Regions from separate parts of the Pseudoalteromonas sp. CST2 genome, predicted to be linked through region 2. Evidence: riboswitches for the same ligand, from Rfam matches in the RefSeq annotation. Region 2 holds a riboswitch; the other holds the start of a gene.
What was found. Region 2 has a riboswitch for lysine ahead of lysC (lysine-sensitive aspartokinase 3). Riboswitches for the same ligand answer to the same signal wherever they lie in the genome.
Positions count from the first base shown of each region.

Region 1: linked by a shared signal. The riboswitch ahead of dapA (4-hydroxy-tetrahydrodipicolinate synthase) and the one ahead of lysC (lysine-sensitive aspartokinase 3) in region 2 are both predicted to bind lysine.

Region 1 is NZ_JAQREO010000011.1:71,279-80,835, reverse strand. Features, by position in the region: gene PSH41_RS14285 (bifunctional GNAT family N-acetyltransferase/hotdog fold thioesterase) at 295-1,188, shown strand; gene PSH41_RS14280 (phospholipase A) at 1,261-2,295, opposite strand; gene PSH41_RS14275 (succinylglutamate desuccinylase/aspartoacylase family protein) at 2,505-3,626, opposite strand; gene PSH41_RS14270 (PLP-dependent decarboxylase) at 3,632-4,837, opposite strand; gene PSH41_RS14265 (2,3,4,5-tetrahydropyridine-2,6-dicarboxylate N-succinyltransferase) at 4,837-5,577, opposite strand; gene dapA (4-hydroxy-tetrahydrodipicolinate synthase) at 5,593-6,477, opposite strand; lysine riboswitch at 6,606-6,802, opposite strand; gene PSH41_RS14255 (DNA-3-methyladenine glycosylase I) at 6,997-7,701, shown strand; gene PSH41_RS14250 (protein adenylyltransferase SelO) at 7,704-9,110, shown strand; gene PSH41_RS14245 (OmpA family protein) at 9,445-9,557, shown strand, end outside.
Region 2 is NZ_JAQREO010000002.1:7,100-16,656, reverse strand. Features, by position in the region: gene lysC (lysine-sensitive aspartokinase 3) at 1-815, opposite strand, end outside; lysine riboswitch at 892-1,064, opposite strand; gene PSH41_RS02735 (hypothetical protein) at 1,355-2,626, shown strand; gene PSH41_RS02730 (condensin complex protein MksE) at 2,630-3,178, shown strand; gene PSH41_RS02725 (ATPase) at 3,175-5,952, shown strand; gene PSH41_RS02720 (DUF4136 domain-containing protein) at 6,061-6,612, shown strand; gene PSH41_RS02715 (methionine sulfoxide reductase) at 6,678-7,481, shown strand; gene PSH41_RS02710 (peptide-methionine (S)-S-oxide reductase) at 7,502-7,993, opposite strand; gene PSH41_RS02705 (TonB-dependent receptor plug domain-containing protein) at 8,171-9,557, shown strand, end outside.

The DNA.
Region 1 (9,557 bases), on a different contig from region 2:
AACAAAGATTAAATTTCCCCTAGGCTGAACCCTTCGCTCAGTGCATGTTCAATCTCTAAAGGCCCAGCATAAACTAGCTGATGCGATGGGTAAAACAGTTATTTTTTCGCTTGCTTACCAAAGTCGTATTGGCAGTGTTTAAAAGATGGAGTATGGTATTTGCCATAATAATTCCAACCAACTTAATCTTTAATTTTCTAATGTAAAAACCAATGTGCAGGTTAAAGAGTTATTCAGTTGGATTACATGCCGTAGCCTTTATTTTTTATTTACGGCAAAACAACAGGAGTATATATGTTTCAAGTAACTACACCGCAGAGCAGCGAAGACTGGCAAGCGTACTACCAATTACGTTGGGAAGTACTACGTGCGCCTTGGAATGAGCCTCGTGGCTCTGAACAAGACGATATGGAACAAGACTCAGAGCATCGCTTTATTAAAAATAACAACGGTGATGTGCTTGGTGTGGCCCGTTTACACTTTAACAACCATGAACAAGCGCAAGTACGTTACATGGCCGTAGCCGAAGGCAACCGTAACCAGCATATTGGTAGCCGTTTATTACACGAGCTTGAAAAAATAGCATGGACGCAAAACGCAGGCGAATTAGTGTTATTTGCTCGCGAGCGTGCGCTTGAGTTTTATAAGCGCCACGGCTACGAGCTAAAAGAAAAAGCCCACCTTGCGTATGGCGATGTACAACATTTCAAAATGATTAAGCAAAAGCCTAGTGAGCCGGGTTGGTTTCGCCACCCTGATTGGACGCAAGTACTGCAAAATATTTGGCGTGAATCAATCCCAATTAGTGATGCAATGGGTATAAAAGTAGAAAGCTACACTGATTGGCAGTTTACAACGCGTGCTGATTTAGACGCTAACTTAAACCTACACAACACCATGTTTGCAGGCTCTATATACAGCTTAGCAACCTTAACAGGTTGGGGCGCAACGTACTTAGCGCTTAAAGAGGAAGGGCTTGAGGGCAATATTGTATTAGCCGATGCCACTATAAAATACTTAAAACCACTTAATACCGACCCACGCGGTTGTGTTGATGTGCAAACCTGTAAAGGTAAGCTCAGTGAGCTGGAAACAACAGGCAAAGCAAGTTACGTAGTACCTGTTACTATATTTGATGGCAGCGATGTTGTTGCAGAGTTTGAAGGGGTGTTTGCCGTTAAAAAATAACGAGTAACGCTTTAATAAAAAAGCCAAGCACTTTATAAAAGGGCTTGGCTTTTTTTATGGTGTATTAATAAATTATAGTAAATCAGTAAGTAATATACCTACACCAATACGCTCTACATCAGCGTTATAATCAATTAGGCTTTCACCGTAACCGTTAAAATATTGTGCGTAGCCACGCAAGCGACCCCAAAGAGGGAATGACCAATCTAGTTGAAGTGCACCACGGTTATCTGAATTTAAATTGTTACGAGTCATAAAGCTAAACTCGTGATCGTGATAACGATACGCCCCGCCAAATTCAAAGTAACCCATGTATTTGTAAATATCTGGATTGTCGTCGCCATCGGCTTCTAATATATTGTCTTTTTCATCCTCGGCAATGCGATACCAAGGTTTAAAGCTAAATACAAAACCGCTCTTTTCCCATATAAAATCGGCGTAAATTCGGTTCCATGAACGAGAGTTTGGCTGGCTGCGGCCATTAGATTGGTGCGAAATACCCAGCGCTATGGCCATTTCGTCGCCCCAAAGTACGTTTTCTTGGTCTAGGTAGTTTACCCAAAATATTTCTGGTTCGTAGTTGGTTTCACGAAACGGAGAAGAAATCTCTGAGTTATAAATTTGCCAATACGACTGCAAGGTAAAGCCAAAAAATATGGCTTGGTCGTCATCTGCAAAATCATCATACAGTGGCACTTTAATAGAAAGCTGGTATTTAGCCTCTAGGTTATCAAGGGGTTCGCCATTTTCTTCATCTGTTAGCTCGTCAAAGCCATCAAAGGGGCGATCGTTAGGGTGCGAGACATACGATAAAGGTAAAATGTAGTTACGTTTATGCGGCGTAATTACGTTACGATTTTTTTTGCTTACCTCTTCGCGAGCCTTACGTTTATCAAGTGCGGTAAGTTGTTTGTTTTCTTCAAGGGCGGAGCATTTTGTGCGCAGCTCGTCTAAGGTTTGCTTACCATCGCCACCAATTACTTCATTTAAAATACATTGCTTAACTAGCTCTATGTCGTTGTCTTGTTCATTTTTTTTAACCTCTTGTTGGGCAAAAGAGGGTGTGCTTAGTAAAGCCGTAACTGCAATCCAATAACGCCAGCTCATTGTTTATTCCTTTGAGAGTAAGGTAGATTTATAAATTATAACGTGTTTTTACATTTGTAACGGTGAACTTTCACTGAATTTACACTTATTTGATTACCTTACGTTTACACCGTTATCACAGATCAAAAAAAGCGGCATATAGCCGCTTATATTGTAAGTTAGTTAACTTACTCTCACGCAATGAGAAGGGGGAGTTATAGCGCGGTGCGTTATAACTCAAATACGTTAGTAAAAAACTTATAAAGTTCAGTGCCTTGGTTTACGCTTGCTGAGGCAAAATGCAAAATAGCAATTGCATCGCAATCAAGGCTTAATGTTTGTAGGGGTTGCTCAGTTAAATAGCGCTCCATGCGTAATATATAGGCTATTGGCTCACCTGCCTTTATGTGTGCGCCTAATGGGGCAACATATTCAACCATGCCGCCAATCGGCGCATAATAAGCAAAGTAGTCATCTAAATGGCACGCATAACGCGTCATCTGCTTAGGTTGATGTGCTGCATCTACCAATACATTTTTATGGTTCAAATAGCTTAAAATGCTGTTTGCATCATCAAAGGCGGCTGCTAAATCTATTTTTTCTTGGCTGCCTAGCTCTACTGTAAAGGCCTCAACCTGTACATTAAAGTTCCTGCCTTGCGCACTAAGTGCATCACTTAGATGCCACCATGGGCAAAAGCTAGCTTCATCCATTGCGCCATCAAAGTCGCTTGGAATTAGCAGTACGTGTTCAATATTAAAATAACGTGCGCTGTCGCTGGCATACGTTGGACAGTACAGATGCTTACTTGAAATAGGCCCCGTATGTAAGTCGAGCACGATATCGGCTTGATGCGCAAGCTTTTGCAGGTTAAGCGCAATGCGTTTACCGGTATTGAGCAAGTAAGCTGGGCCGTTAAGTTTGGCATCTATTTCATCAAGCAGGGCTTTTTTAAAATTACTTTTTAAAGCTGCATCGTCGTACTGGCTATGCTCGTGTGCAAACTGGGTAACTAAATCACTATTGTAGTGATACATACGGTTCCAGTTAGTGCCAGTAATAGGGTCGAATCGGCCAAGGGTAAATTCCCCTGATTTTTGATTACAACCTATAGGGTTAGCATAAGGTACTAAGGTAATGTCGCCTTTTAAATTGAGCTGTTTTAACTGCTCTAGCAGCTGAAAAATAACCGCGTTACCTTGTACCTCGGCGCCATGCATATTGGCTTGAATATACACGCTTGGCCCGCTGCCATCGCCTTTTAAGCGATACACCGGAATAGTTAGGGGTAAGCCGTTTGCTACTTCCCCTACTACAATGTTTTCTTGGCTAATGGGTGTTGTTATGCTCATGTTTATTACCTTAAGTAGTGACTGGCATCTTCTGCTTGGCGCACACACGTGAGCTCGCCATTTTGTAACACGTATTCTGCAGCTAGTTCATGGCATAAAAAATAGGGCATGCTTTCGGTAAAACCATAGGCGCCACATTGGCTAAACACCAGCCAGTCTTGCTCGTTTAAATCGCTTGGTAGCGTATGCTCGCCTAAGCAATCAAGGGCAGTACATAATGGGCCGTATAAGCTCATTGCTTGTTCTGGCGCTGTTGATTCGCGCAGTAACGCCGCAGGAAAATCTTGGCTTGTAACAGCAGGGCGCAATAAGTGGTTAATACCACCGGTTAAAATAACTTGCTGTTGGTCGTAGTTTTGTTTGCACTCAACGACGGGGTTCGCGTAATGTCCGCATTCGCCTACAGCGTAACGTCCAAGCTCCATCCAAAGCTCGTCTACACCCGCATCTTTTTTAATTTTTGCCAGCGCGGTGATTAATCCATCCCACTCAAGTGTTGCATCGTTTGCTGTGTAAGGAATACCTAAACCGCCGCCTAAATCTAAAATTTTCAGGTTTATATTTAAGTTATTAGCCAAGGTGGTAAGCGGTGCAATCATCTGTGACCACAGCTCGCTTAGCTTTTGTGTACTAAGCATGTTGCCCCACTGAAAAATATGCAGGCCATCAAAATTAAGTGCTGGGTAATCGCCAGTATTGAGCGCTTGCCATTCATCGCAACCAAGCCCAAACGGAGTAAGGCTGTCACCCCCTAATGGGTTTTTTTCACCTTCTGGCCAGCGTAATTGCACACGCAGTAATACTTGCAGCTGCGTATTTTGCAGCTGCGCTTGCTGGTTTAACCAACGTACTTGATTGAGGCTTTCGGCAACAAAAATACGCACGCCGCGCTCAATAAAGTGTTTAATTTGTTTAGGGCTCTTTGCAGGCCCTGTGTTGAGCACGCGCTGTGAACTAATACCTTGTGCAAGGACTTGTTCAAGCTCACCTTTACTTGCTACGTCAAAGTTAAATCCGGCGCTGTCTAGGCATTGAATAACCTTAGAAAGCGGATTGGCTTTTACCGCATACCAAAGCTTTACATCGGTTTGCGCAACTAAACGGGTAAGGTGTGCGTTTAGTTTGTCTAAGTCGTAAACAAAAAAAGGTGTATCAAGTTGCTGAGTAAGTGTATTTACGGCGGCCTTGATAGGCGTGCTCAAAAAGCTCATTATCGTAAAACCTCTTCTAGCAATAACGATGCATCGCTTTGCTCGTCGCGGTATTTAACAATGAGTGCACACGACATGCTTAAGCCTTGCTCACGAGCCCATTCGTTAGACGCAGGGCGAGAGCCTGGTATTACAATAGCGTACTCTGGAATTGGCTCGCCTTTATCTAGCTGGCGCTCGTTAACACAGTCGTAAACCGGAATAGTTGCAGATAAACGCACACCTGGGGCAAGTACCGCGCCTTTTTTAACCACTACGCCTTCAACAATGACACAACCTGCGCCAATAAACGCATCGTCTTCAACCACGACTGGGCTTGCCCCAATTGGCTCAAGTACACCACCAAGTTGAACAGCTGCGCTTAAATGTACATTTTTACCAACTTGTGCACACGAACCCACTAATGCGTGGCTATCAACCATAGTACCTTCGTCGATGTATGCGCCAATATTTACGTACGCTGGTGGCATAATAATAGTGCCTTTAGCTACGTAGGCACCGCGGCGAACACTGGTGCCACCTGGTACCATACGCACGCCATCTTCAGTGCTAAATTCTTGTGGTGCAAGGTTGTGCTTATCAACAAACCCGCCTGCAAACTCGGTGTTAGTGCCATTTTTAAAGGCTTCTAAAATGCCTTGTTTTACTTCTACGTTAGCTTCCCATTGGCCGCTTTCGTTTTGTGATGCTGCGCGTACTGCGCCCGATTCTAAATTATTTAGTAGTTCTAACCAGCTCATTATAAAAACCTGTGTTTAATGCCAAGATAAAATGGTGTCGTTTGCAGTGGTAATGCAATCGGTTTGCGTTAACTCAAGATGCGTTAAAGGTGGACGCAACAGTGGGCTATTTAAACGCCCTTGCTGGTGCATTAGCACTTTAACGGGTATAGGGTTTGCTACAGCAAATAGGCTATTAATAGCGCGAGTCCACTGAGCAAATAAATTGGGGTGTTGACCGCTTAGGCTGCGCTTTACAAATTCGTGTGTTTGCAAAGGCCATGCATTGGCCGCAACCGAAACTAAGCCTTTTGCACCTGCTTGGGCAAAGTAGGGCATAAGTGCATCGTCGCCACTGTATAGCGCTAAATTAGGCGCGGCTTGTCGGTATGCTTCAAATTGGGTGATGTTGCCACTGGCTTCTTTTAAAGCCCACAGTTTTGGGTGCGCTTTTAAGTTTTCAATGGTTTCGATAGGAATGCTTACACCGCTGCGCCCAGGTACGTTGTATAACATACACGGATGCGCGCTTTCGTTTAATAAGCTTTCGTACCAATGTGTTTGACCTACAGCCCCTGGTTTTGCATAAAGAGGCGAGCCTAATAAGTAGCTGTGAATAGGTAATTGGTTACAGTAGCTAACCCATTCTTTTTGTTGGGCCAAGTTACTACCACCAACAGCAACCATAAGCGGTACACTGGGTTTTAATTGGCACACGTGCTCAACAATGCCTTGCTGCTCTTTAAGCGTAAGGGCTAAGCCTTCACCTGTGCTACCGAGCAGTAAAATACCGTTGTGTGCCGCTTCTTGTTCGCTAACAAGTGTTGTGAGCGTGTCGTAGTCAACATTACCTTGTTGATCAAACGGCGTAACAAGCGCTGTCCACAGTGCGTAGTCGTCTAAATTGAAGTTGTGAATCATCTCTTACGAACCTATAAGGTGTTCGAGATATTAAGGAGGCTGTATGATGTGAGCCGCATTAACGTCGTTCGAACAGTATTCGAAGAGCGAATGGGCTTAAAATAATAGGGCGCACGGCCTTATTATTTAAGACCAGAAGCTCTCCACCAAACTAATAAGCTGCTCTAAAACAGCTATTGGTGACAGTCGCTAGGATTCAACCTAGTCGCCCGAAGTAATTGCTTCGCAAAAGCGTTTACCTCTCGGCGGTATTCCCCTCACATATGCTCACTGGAGTTTGCGCTCCTAACATACGCTACCTGAATAACGCACCTCTTCTAGCCCTTTGTATTTTGTTTAACCGCAAAAGGCTTAACAAAATACAATTTAAATAGGGTAATTGCGGCGATTAAAACATTTTAGCCGTCTAGGTGTCAAGTTGCAGGATACAGATTAGTTCATCGAAAATGTGGGTGGTTACGTATTAGCTGCTTTTCTCGTAAACTAACCCTATGAGCAGTGATGAGGTATTTAATAAGTATGGAAAAATTTAGCGATATTTATAAGCGAGCAGTAGAGCGAAAAGGTTCTGAAAAAATGCTTAAGTTATTACTCGCAAAACCCTTATCTAAAAAAGCATTAAGCGCATTAAGTGACGACGACTGGCTTGAAGAGTTTACCCGTAAAGTATTTCAAAGCGGGTTTTACTGGTCGGTAATAAACAGTAAATGGCCAGGTTTTAGAGAGGTTTTTTGGCAGTTTAGTGTTGATAAATTACTTATGATGCCGCCCGATATGCTCGAGCAAAAAGCAACTGATGAGCGCATTATTCGTAATTATAAAAAGGTAAAAACAATTCCTGAAAATGCCTACATGATCCACGAAATAGCACAGCAACATGGCAGTTTTAGCCAGTTTGTAGCTAACTGGCCAGGCGATGACATTATTGGTTTATGGGCGCATTTAAAAAAACACGGCGCCCGTTTGGGCGGCAATACAGGCCCGTATGCCTTAAGAGCGCTTGGTAAAGATACTTTTTTACTTTCGCGAGATGTAGAAAGTTACCTAAGAGCGCACAAAATTATCGATGGCGGCCTGCAAACTAAAAAATCGCTCACTGCCGCACAGGCGTTTTTTAACGAAATGCAAAAGCAAAGTGGTTTGAGCCTGCAAGAACTTAGCTTAATTGTGGCTTACAGCGTGGGCGACAATCGCGTAGGCATAAGCCAACAAACAGAGGATTAACCATGAAACTAGTGCCAAGATACACAGACATAGCAGATAACTTTGCAATAGAGGATCAACCTTCAAGCGTTGCTGCCCCGCAATTGCTGCTGTGGAACGAAGCGTTAGCACAGCAGTTTAATATTGATGTTGAGCCAGCGCTGCGGGCCAGTACTTTTGCTGGTAACGAGCCGCAACCGGTAAATGCTGTAGCGCTTGGCTATTCTGGGCATCAGTTTGGGCACTTTTCGCCGCGCTTGGGTGATGGGCGAGCGCACTTACTGGGTGCTATCAGCGATGATAAAAATCAGCTGTGGGATATTCAGTTAAAAGGCTCAGGCGCCACTCCTTTTTCAAGAGGAGGCGATGGGCGATGTGCACTAGGCCCCGCTATTCGCGAGTATATTATGAGCGAAGCTATGCACGGCTTAGGGATTAAAACCACGCGGTGTTTGGCTGTTGTAGGCACAGGTGAAGCTGTTTATCGTAATCCGCCGCAACCAGGCGCAATTGTTACCCGCTTAGCAAGTAGCCATATTCGCGTTGGCTCGTTTCAGTATTTAGCAACTCAAGGTGATGTAGAGGGATTAAAAAAATTAGCTGATGTAGCCATTGAGCGTCATTACCCAAGTATTCAATCAACAGGGGCTCAGCGCTATTTAGACTTTTTAGCAGCCGTTATAAATAGTCAGCTAGCGCTGGTTATTAGCTGGATGCGAGTAGGCTTTATTCATGGCGTTATGAATACTGATAATACCTTGATAAGCGGCGAAACTATCGACTACGGCCCGTGTGCAATGGTGAATACCTTTGATTTTGATACCGTGTTTAGCTCAATTGATAAGCAAGGTCGCTATGCCTATGGTAATCAGCCAAATATTGTAAGTTGGAACTGCGCGCGTTTAGCCGAGAGCCTAATACCGCTTATAGATGAAGATGACGAACAAGCTGTAAGTTTAATGACGCCGTTAATTAATCAGTTTTCTACGTTATTTAACGAGCAATATAATCAAATGTGGGCACAAAAATTAGGCTTAGCAGGTTATAACGAAGACGATGTAGAGCTTGTGAGTAAGTTATTATTGTTATTTCAAGAGCATAAGCTCGATTACACCAATACCTTTGATGCCCTAACCGAGTCACTAAAGGGTGGCAAAGTGCCAAATGAATTAACGCAATGGGCCCAGTTATGGCAAAAAAGATGTGATGAAAACAGCTATAACCTAATGAGAGCGGCTAACCCAAGGGTTATACCGCGTAATCACATCGTCGAAGAAATCCTTGCGCAATATAATCAACACGGCGAGAGCGAGCTGCTAAGCGACTTTTTAACGGTGATGAGTAACCCATATGATAAAACAGCTAATTTAGCCCGCTTTCAAGAGACAGGTAAAGATGACAAGGGCTATCAAACTTTTTGCGGTACTTAAGTATTGTAATTAATTGTAAGTTTTTGATTATAAATAGTCATTTTTAAATAATGCAGTGTACAATGATTGAGCAGTTACACACTCGGTGGTATTGTGCGCATTCATAAAAAGTAACTATTTATAAATTACCATAATTTATTAATTGCAGATTAGGTAAAAATTTTTACTTAACCTACAATTGGTGGTTGGAATGCCTGTAGATCGTTGAAAAAATTTATAAACTTTATTTTTCGTTAAGTATCGATTAACAAAAGCTCGGGTAGTGTGTACAAAACTGGTTGAGCTAGTATTGATTAGCTACAATTTTCTAAGTTGTTAAAATGGGAAGAAAACAATGAAATTAAAATCACTTACAATTGCAATTGCGTTAGCTGCAACTAGCGCGTCTACATTCGCTGCCGATAAAGAAGAAGGTTTCTACATTGGTGCATTTGGTGACTACTATGA
Region 2 (9,557 bases):
TGCAATACTTTTGCGCCAAATGTCGCCATTTCTGCGGCTTCATCAAAGCTTAAACGGGCAATTGGCGTTGCCTTAGCGCATAAACGCGGGTCGGTGCTAAAAATACCCACTACATCGGTCCAAATGTGTACACTTTTAGCGTTAATAGCCTCTGCTAATAACGCCGCACTGTAGTCAGAGCCACCACGGCCAAGCGTTGTGGTTTGGCCAAATTCATCACTACCAATAAACCCTTGTGTAACTATTACTTGCTCATCTAATAACGGAATTAACAGGTCTTTAGCCGCTTGTGCAGTGGCCGCAACATCGGGCGTTGCTTTACCAAATTGGCTGTCTGTTTTAAGCACTTTGCGTACATCAAACCTATCTGCATTTAAGCCTTTTAAGCGCAGCACTTGAGCAAATAAATAAGACGATAAACGTTCGCCAAAGCTAAGCAGCTCATCGTGTTGTTGATCAGTGGTGAGTGTTTCAAGGGCTAACGTTTGAAACGCTTTTAACGTCTCGTTAAAACCTACGGCTAAATCGGCATCAAGCGACAGCTCATCTAAAATAGCCTGTTGAATAGCCAATACGCCATCTATGTGTGCTTGGCGCTGCTCTTTACTAAGGTTGGGTTTGCACAGTGCAACTAAGTGGTTAGTTACGCCGGCACTGGCGCTCACAGCTACAATACGTACGCTTTTATCTGCAACAATAATTTCGCTGCAGCGACTCATCGCTTCAAAGTTTGCAACACTGGTTCCGCCAAATTTGGCAACGATGTAATCTGATTTTGCGCCTGATACTGTTTGTGGCACTGATTGGGTAGTCATTTCGTCTCCTTTCGCGGTATCCAAACCGCTAAAAAACAAGAAGAACTTGGCAAAGGAATGCAAATAAGATGTGTCCACTGCCAGAAGCTCTCCACCTAAGTTGGTGACAGTTTTGGGGATTCAGCCCCATAAACCGAAAAACACGGTTGACGTAACCTTGTTTTCCTCGGCGAGTACTTCCCTCTTTAATGGTTATGGGCGTTCGTCACCTACCATTAAATACCTAAGTATCGCACCTCTTCTGAATGTTGTATTAACCTGTGGCTAATAAAACAAAACCCCACTGTGTAGCGGGGCTTTGAAAGTTATCGTTTAGACGTCTAGCTGTCAAGGTGTTTTAGTTAATATAACGCGAATAATTTAGCCAAGGTTTACATTGCTGGCTACTTTTACAGCGCTTAATGTAACTCGCCTGTACGCCAGCTAAAAAAATGTGTAAATTAAGCCAGTTAATAACGAGTACTTTTTATTATAAAAATATAAAAACTACGCTCTGCTTTAAGCGTAGTTAACTCATTACTAGGATGTATCACCGCATTATGATCCCAGCTAAAAAGCTGCTTAACACCCTTAGCGAACATTGGGGTGTTTTAGAGCTATTATTTAAACGTTTTAAAATGGCCGACTTTAGCCTCAAAGACGTGCAAAACGCTATTAAGCAAAAACAGCCCACATGGACAAACGAGCGCATTTACAAAGAAACAAATCGTTTGCTCAATCAAGACATACTTATTCCATTGGCTAAATCATCCCAGCTTGAAATAAACCGCGCCATTGCCGATTTTGCGACCTTTTTATTACAAGAAGAACACCTAGGTTTAGCACAAGAAATTAGCGTTTTGGTTGATGATTTAGCACGCCTAGGAAACCGTTTAGATAATGCCGGCGAAATAGAAGACTATGACGATTTACGCCGCTATAGCCGCATTATGGATGATCGGGTGCGTAAAATAATGAAGCTTTACGCGCACAACGAAAACGCTATTTTAAACATTGTTGAGCAAGCTAAATCTGATCACGCGGTGCAATCTTTGCAAAAGCGCTACAAAGCGGTAATAGAAGCCTTTGATGAATACATAGAGCCGATGCTTGAAATGGTCGATATTCGCGGTGACTTTCATGCCTGTTTTACACTTATTGAGCAACAAATAAGTAAGCAAATAGAGCACATTGAACGCTCAGGTAAAGCCTACAACGACAAACGTATGCTTGAGCAATTGCGTACTCGGATACTCGAAATGCATTTAGTTGGCCGAGAAAGCTTACGCAAAAGTGCCGATATGCTTATGCCACTGCGCGAAGAGCTACGCCGTAATAACCTAATTACCCGCCAGGCAGCAAAAGTGCTGGGCCTTGTGCGTAAAAATGGCGTAGACAACATGCTAAGCGCGGTACAACCAAACTTTGTAAGCGATGCGCAGCGTTATTCGCTTGGCCAGCAGCGTCATATAGTTGCCTATATGGCAAGCTTGGTAGAATTTGAACACGAAGAATACCAGCTCCCAGAGCAACAAGACGTGCCGGCATTTGTTACGCCAAACATTCCTGATTACCACGATGTTAAAACAAGCTTTGCAAAACGCTTTAATAAAAAACGTAAAAAGCCCCAGCCATTACTGCAATTTTTAGATGAAAGCTACCCAGAATTAGACGCCGACGAAATGCTATTTTTATATCAAAAACTAGTCAGCGACAGTGAAATTCACATTAGCCAAAGCGATGAAAAGACACGCGTAAAAATTGCCGGCCAGCATTTTTCGTTATACCCATTTAATTCTGCGCCTCAGCCAGATACACAGGCAGACGAGTAACACATGACACATATAAACTTAGACGAGCTTACGCACCTACAAGCCATTAATAAAAAATTAGGTGCGGGTTACCATATTTGCGAACAAGACAACGTAATGTGGCAAGAGCTTGACCAGCACATAGAATCTTATAGCGCCTTATTTAGCGCCCTTGGCCACGATTTAAAAAACGACAGCCGCGGCTTTTACTACTTTGCCAGCGACGAAAGCACGCCAAACATGGGTAAAATATCTCGTGCTATTGCACTGACTATTTACATTTTAATTGAGCATTTTGCCAATACGGGTAAAGACCCAATGCGTGCCCTGTTTGATGAAGTAAACGACTTAGAACTGATGCAAACCTTAGTGCAAATTAATAAACACTTGTTTGATCAGCTTGAGATATTTTCGGGCTCAGATTTACGTAAAGACGTATACCTGCGCATGGTACGTTTAGGCCTTGCCCGCGAAGTCGAAGGCGGCTTTATGCTACAAGCGCCTATTCACCGCTATATTGATGCACTTATGGAAGTAAACGAAGAAACCTACATTACAGAGGACGAGCAATGAAAAACTTATACGGACTAAGTAAACTCGCCCTACTTAATACCGCAGGTTATGCAAAATGTGTTATTCCGCTTGATAAAAGCAGCTCTATTTGTGCGCCAAACAATACCGGTAAAAGCTCGGTTATAAACGCCCTGCAATTTCCGCTAATAAACGATTTACGCTTAACCGAATGGGACGGGCACGATTTAGATGAAACCCGTAAATTTTATTTTTCATCAGATCAGTCGTACATTTTGCTCGAAGCCAACCTCCCCCATGGCTCGGTGGTTATTGGTGTAGCAGGCCTTGGTAAAATAGCCGGTTACGCGCATCAGTACTTTTGTTATCAAGGCAAACTTGATTTAGCGCAGTACACGCAAGGTAATACCATTATTAAGTTTACCAAGCTGTTTAATCATTTAAAAACGCAAGGTTACAACCCTATAGAGCTTAAAGCACAAGAGCTAAACGCCCTGCTTACCGGCGGCGCAACCCCTTTTGACGGCGACATTAATTTAAAAATGATCCCGCTTAATAACGTGCAAGACTCCGCCATTTATAAAGAAATTTTTAGGCGTATTCTTAACTTACACAAATTGGGTGCAAGCGATGTTAAACGCTTTATGCTGCGTGTGTTTGAACGCCATATGTCTAACTCTAAAGTGGACTTTTACGAGGTATGGCGTCGCTCGTTTGATAAAGTAAATCGGGCTAAACGCGAATTAAAAGCGCTTGAATCAATGCAAGAGCCAATAACAGCGCTTGAATCAATGCTTGAAAACCAAACCGTGCTTAAAGGTAAGTTAGCAGCCTACGCGCCTAAAATTGATCAAGCATTAATAGACTTTGATACCTACCAAGAAGAGCAACTAAGCGAACTAGCCATTGCCCTTGAAGACATAGAGCACGAAAAACACGAGTTTGAGCAAAAACAAAGCTTATACGTACAGCAATCGCGCGATATAGAGCGCAGGCAAACCCAAATAGAGCAATGGTTTTTAGATTACAGCGCTCTTAAAAGCGAATTTGAACTGGTAAATAAAGCCACCCTTAAAGCCAACCTTGGCCAACTTAAGCAAGACTACGAGTCACTTTCGCACTCTATTACCAGCGCACAAGGGCAAAGCCTACACACGCTTGATTACCGCATTAGCGAAACGCAAAAGCAAATTAAAAGCTTAAAACTGCAGCTTAAAAACCTTGAGTTTAATTTGTTTACTCGAATGCGCGAAGACCTATCACTTAAAGAAGTAGAAGAAATATCGCGCATTTTAAACCCCGATATTCTCTCGTTTGCCACCACCAGCAATGGCGATATAACCATTGATGATGAAGACGCCTTTGGGGAATTTTTATCGCTATTAAGCGAAAACGTTAAAGGCGGTGTACTAACCCTGCCAGGGGCAAGCATTAAACTTAAAAAACTTTCGCCAGTGCAAATGCAAAGCGGCGAAAACAAAGCCCAGCTTAGCGCTCAGCTAGACGCGCTGGAACGCTCGTTAAAAGAGTTTAAACAACAGCGCGAAGTAGCCGCTAACGTGGCCGATAAACAAAAAGAAAAAGATGCACTTTACGATGAGCTAATGAGCGCAGAGAGCGCCCTAAAACGCTTAGAGCAATTTGAGGTAATGCAGCAGTCGGTAGAAGCGCAATCCATGCTAAAAGAGCAGTTATTAGCAGAGCGCGAACAAGTTGACGACTACCTACAAGACATTCAAAAAAATAGTGGCTCAATTGCTGACAGGCGCTCGTTAATTAAATCTAAGCAAGAGCAAATTAGTCGCCAAACTGAGCGTCTACGCCAAGTTAAAAGCGAGCGAATTGACCACACGCTTGATTTATACAGCGGTAAAGTTACCCCGTATATGATTGATATAACAGTCGACTTTGATAACTTAAGCGACTTAGTACATCACTTTAATAAAGACTGCCAAGAGCTGCGCAACTTTGACATAAACGTACGTAATACCTATTTGCATGTATATAACGCGGGTATTACTAAGTTCGATAACGAAAACGACGAATTTACTAAATACCAAAAGTTGATTAGCGCGTTTCATAACCTTGATAACGAACGCGATGCCGTTGAGCGCCAAGGCCGCGTAGCCCTGACCGAAGTAGCCGCCACAATTAAAGGCTTGCGTGAAGACTTAGACCGACTTCGCCGCGAAATGAACAGCTTTAATAAAGGCATAAGCCAGCACCGTATTTCTAACCTTCAAGCGTTTAAAATTAACGTAATACCGCGCAAAATGCTGGTTGATAGTATTGATACCATTATCAGCACGTCGCATCAGTTTGAGCAAGGCGACACCCTTGACTTATTAAGCCAAGAACCTTACAGCGAAAGCGCGGTAAACGAAGCAAAAGATCACCTAATAAAACTTGCCTCCGACAAAGCAGGCCTTACATTAACTGACTTATTTGATATTCGTTTTGAAGTGGTTAACCGCGCTGGCGAAACCGAACACTTTGAAAAAATCGATTCAGCTGGCTCAAACGGCACTCGTATTACTATTAAGTTATTATGTGGCATGTTGTTTATTCGTTACTTATTAAGCGATCAGGAACAAAACCTTTACCGTATACCTATTTATATTGATGAAGCGGCAGACATTGACCCCCAAAACCAAAAAGCAATCATAGAAACGGCACTGAGCTTTGGCTTTGTGCCAATTTTTGCCTCGGTTAAGCCGCAGGTAAGCTGTGATTACATTGTACCTATTCGTTCAGTAAAAGATGGCGCCCAAAACTGGGTAGACGAAAAAGACTGGATTGAAGTTGAGCACAATTAATTGGCCGTTAAGGCAAACCAACTAAACTAAAATATAGGACGTTAAACTAATACACATTTAAACGATGTGTGTTATTTTAAATTAACGCATTTTATTGGAGCAAAGGTAATGAAAAATATACTTATTGTTGCAGCGCTGACATTACTTACAGCCTGTACGCAAACCCCAGACTGGGATTACGACAAATCAGCCAACTTTAGTAATTTTAAAACATTTGCTTGGGTAGAAAACGCGAGCCTAACCAAAGACACCACAAACTACCAAATTAACGGCTTAATGGAAAAACGTGTACGTACTGCCGTTAATAATGAGCTTAGCCAAACATTAGGTATGAGCCTAGTAGACCCAGCCCAAGCTGACGTACTAGTTAACTACCATGCATCGGTAGATAAAGAGCTAGAAGTAGACAGCTTTAACGTAGGCTACGGCGCACGTTGGGGATACTGGGGTACGGGTTTTCAACGCGATATTAGCGCCCGCGAATACGAAGTGGGTACGTTAGTAATTGATATTATTGACCGCGAATCAAACCAGCTTGTATGGCGCGGCGCAAAAGAAGGCCGTTTAAAGAAAAAACAATCGCCTGAGCAACGCGAAGCATCAATTAAAGAAACAGTCGCTAATATTTTAAGCAACTTCCCGCCGCAAAAGCAGCTGTAAGTTTAAAGTTAGTTTTTAAAAAGCTCACAAAATGTGAGCTTTTTTGTTAATAAAGGACTCATACCTTGGCATTTTTAAAATATTTTACAGCCACTCTGTTCGTCTTTTTTGCTTCGCTCCCCGCACATGCGGAAAATTTAAAATTAACTCCAGGTTTGTGGCAAGGCATTTACAAAGATAATTTCGAATACAATGTACTGGAAATAAAAGAAAACGGAGAACACCGTTTAATCATTGCAAATATCGCCAGTGCATTTCATAGAAATAAATCAATTGCGTTTAATGATAACGATATTAAATGCAATCGCATTAATTGCACTATCAAACTCATTAGCCCTAATAAAGAGCATCTGCAATTTACATTAATTTTAAGCCGTTATTTAGATAATTCATTTGAGGTGTTAGAAATTTATTCTAATGCAGACGATGATTTTGTCATGTCAAAAACTTACCGGTTGGAAAAACAAGAAAGGCAATCTACCGTCCATACATTTATAGATAAATACCGCTCTAGAATAGATGAATTAGCAGCTATAGAAAAGTCAGGTTTATATGGTTTTTGGGTAGGATTATTAAATTTAGACGGCAATCAAAAACTCGTAAGTATTGAATTTCACCCAAATAAAGAGTCATATTTCACCTATTTTGCAAGTGGAACCAATGACATAATCAGCACCACTTTTATGCAACAAGATATTCAAGAAATAGACAACGTACTGAAAATCACTACCAGCAATCCACTCTTCGCAAATAAGCTAATTATTCATAAAGACAACCGAGAACTCAAAGGCTATATGTATTCAAACCACAAAGGTACAACTCTTCAAACTGGCTCGTTTAAATTGTATCGCTTTGAAAGGCCTGAGTAACCTGTAATCTAAGTATAACTCTATGACAACTTATACTTATACAATAACTCAAAAGGTATATGGCAATAGTCATCTGGGTGGTTGGTTAAACGGTCTTGATGCTCAGGATCGCTTGGTACGTAATTAGTTAGCGGCTCTACCTGTACTACAATTTTATCGGCATCGCTGCGCTTTTTGATATATTTGTTTGCTGCCTCTAAATGGCTTTGGTGTTTGCTGTAAATAGCAGTGCGGTATTTAGGGCCTACGTCATCCCCTTGTTTATTAATGCTGTATGGGTCAATAATTTCAAAAAAGTAGTCAAACAGCTTATTTAAGCTAACGGCGTTTAGGTCAAAAATTACCTTTACGCATTCAGCATAACCATCATATTCGCCATCTGTAGTTTTACTTGTACCATTAGCGCGCCCTGCCTGTGTGCTAACAACACCTGGTAAGTGTTTCATAAACTCTTGTACGCCCCATAGGCACCCACCAGCAAAGTAAATAGTATTGTGTTCTTTAATATCCATTATAAATGTTACCTAATGAGAAAAGTGTGAATGGTTATCAAATGCAGATATTAACAAATTAATGTACAATCGCGCACAAAATGACTGCTGTTACATTTGGCTATTTTATCATGCTCAAATATAAGCTTTGAAATTAATTGTAACCGCAGCTACAAATAAAAAAACGATGAGAAACACATGAACCGCACAGCACACATTATATTGCCTGCACTATTATGCAGCGTTACTCCATTTGCTTATGCTAATACGTTATCTGATGAGTCTTCAATCGAGCAAATAACAGTGGAGGCTTCGCCTACTGCGAATAAACTGCCTGTAGGTACATTTGACTCGCCTATTTCTAATTTAGAATACGATCCGCGTGTAGATCTTCAATCGCGCAATATGGCTGAGGCGCAAGCTGATGTAACTATTCGTGGCGGTATTTTTGAAAACACCGGCTTTAGAATAGGCAGTGCTACCCTGCTTGACCCGCAATCTGGTCATTATTTTGCTGAAATTCCCATTGCACCGCAAATGCTAAGCGGCCCAGCAGTTCTAACCGGTGCCGATAACGCACTGTACGGTATGAACAGCTCTGTAGGTACGGTTTCGTTTGGTTGGAAACCGATTATTACTGGCGGTAGTGTATCGCTTGGTACTGGTACGAACGACTTTAATCTTCAAAGTATTCACGCTGCTAAAAACACACAACTTGATAGCTTAGCTGGCTATACCTTAGGTTTTGAAGGTGAATATTCTCACTCGCAAAGTGATGGCACTATTGATAATGGTGACCATGACTTTTCGCGCGCCTCAGCTCGCGTGCAATTGGCAAGTGAGAATAGCCAAACCGATTTATTTTATGGCTCGCAAGATAAGTTTTTTGGCTGGCCCAATTTATACACTCCCTTTGGCGTTAACGAAACTGAAGATTTAGAAACCCGCCTTTGGATGCTTAATCACAAACAAAATTACGCTGAGAACAGTAATTTTGAAGTATCGGCGTATTACCGCACCCATGACGATCACTATATTTACTCGCGCGAAAACCCAAGTGCATTCGAAGCGTTTCATAAAAGCGAGGTTAAGTCACTTGCTCTTTCCGGCCGCCATGCACAAAGCAATGCATTTGCAGTCAATTACTCAGCACAATTTATTGATGACTCGATTGAATCAACCACACTTGAAAACAACTTTACCTCACGAAAATATTATAAGCTGAGCGTATTGCCCCAATACACAATGGCGCTAAAGGCTAATCAACAGCTTATATTTCGTTTAGGGGCTGCGTATGACGATACAAACCGTGATGATGCTGAAGTATCAGCCATTGGTGATATAACCTTAAATACCCAAAATAATGACGGCACAGCGCAAAGCCTTTATTTATCGTACGCGCAGGCGAGTCAAGTTGCAGGCTATACAGCCATTGGCGGTAGCGATTCTGGCGGGTTATTTAGAAGTAACTACAACCTTGAGCGCGAAACCACTTCAAACTTAGAGCTAGGTATATTACTTGAAGAGCAAAGCTGGCAGTTAAACTCGGCTATTTTTTATCGAAAAGATAGTAACTTAACCGACT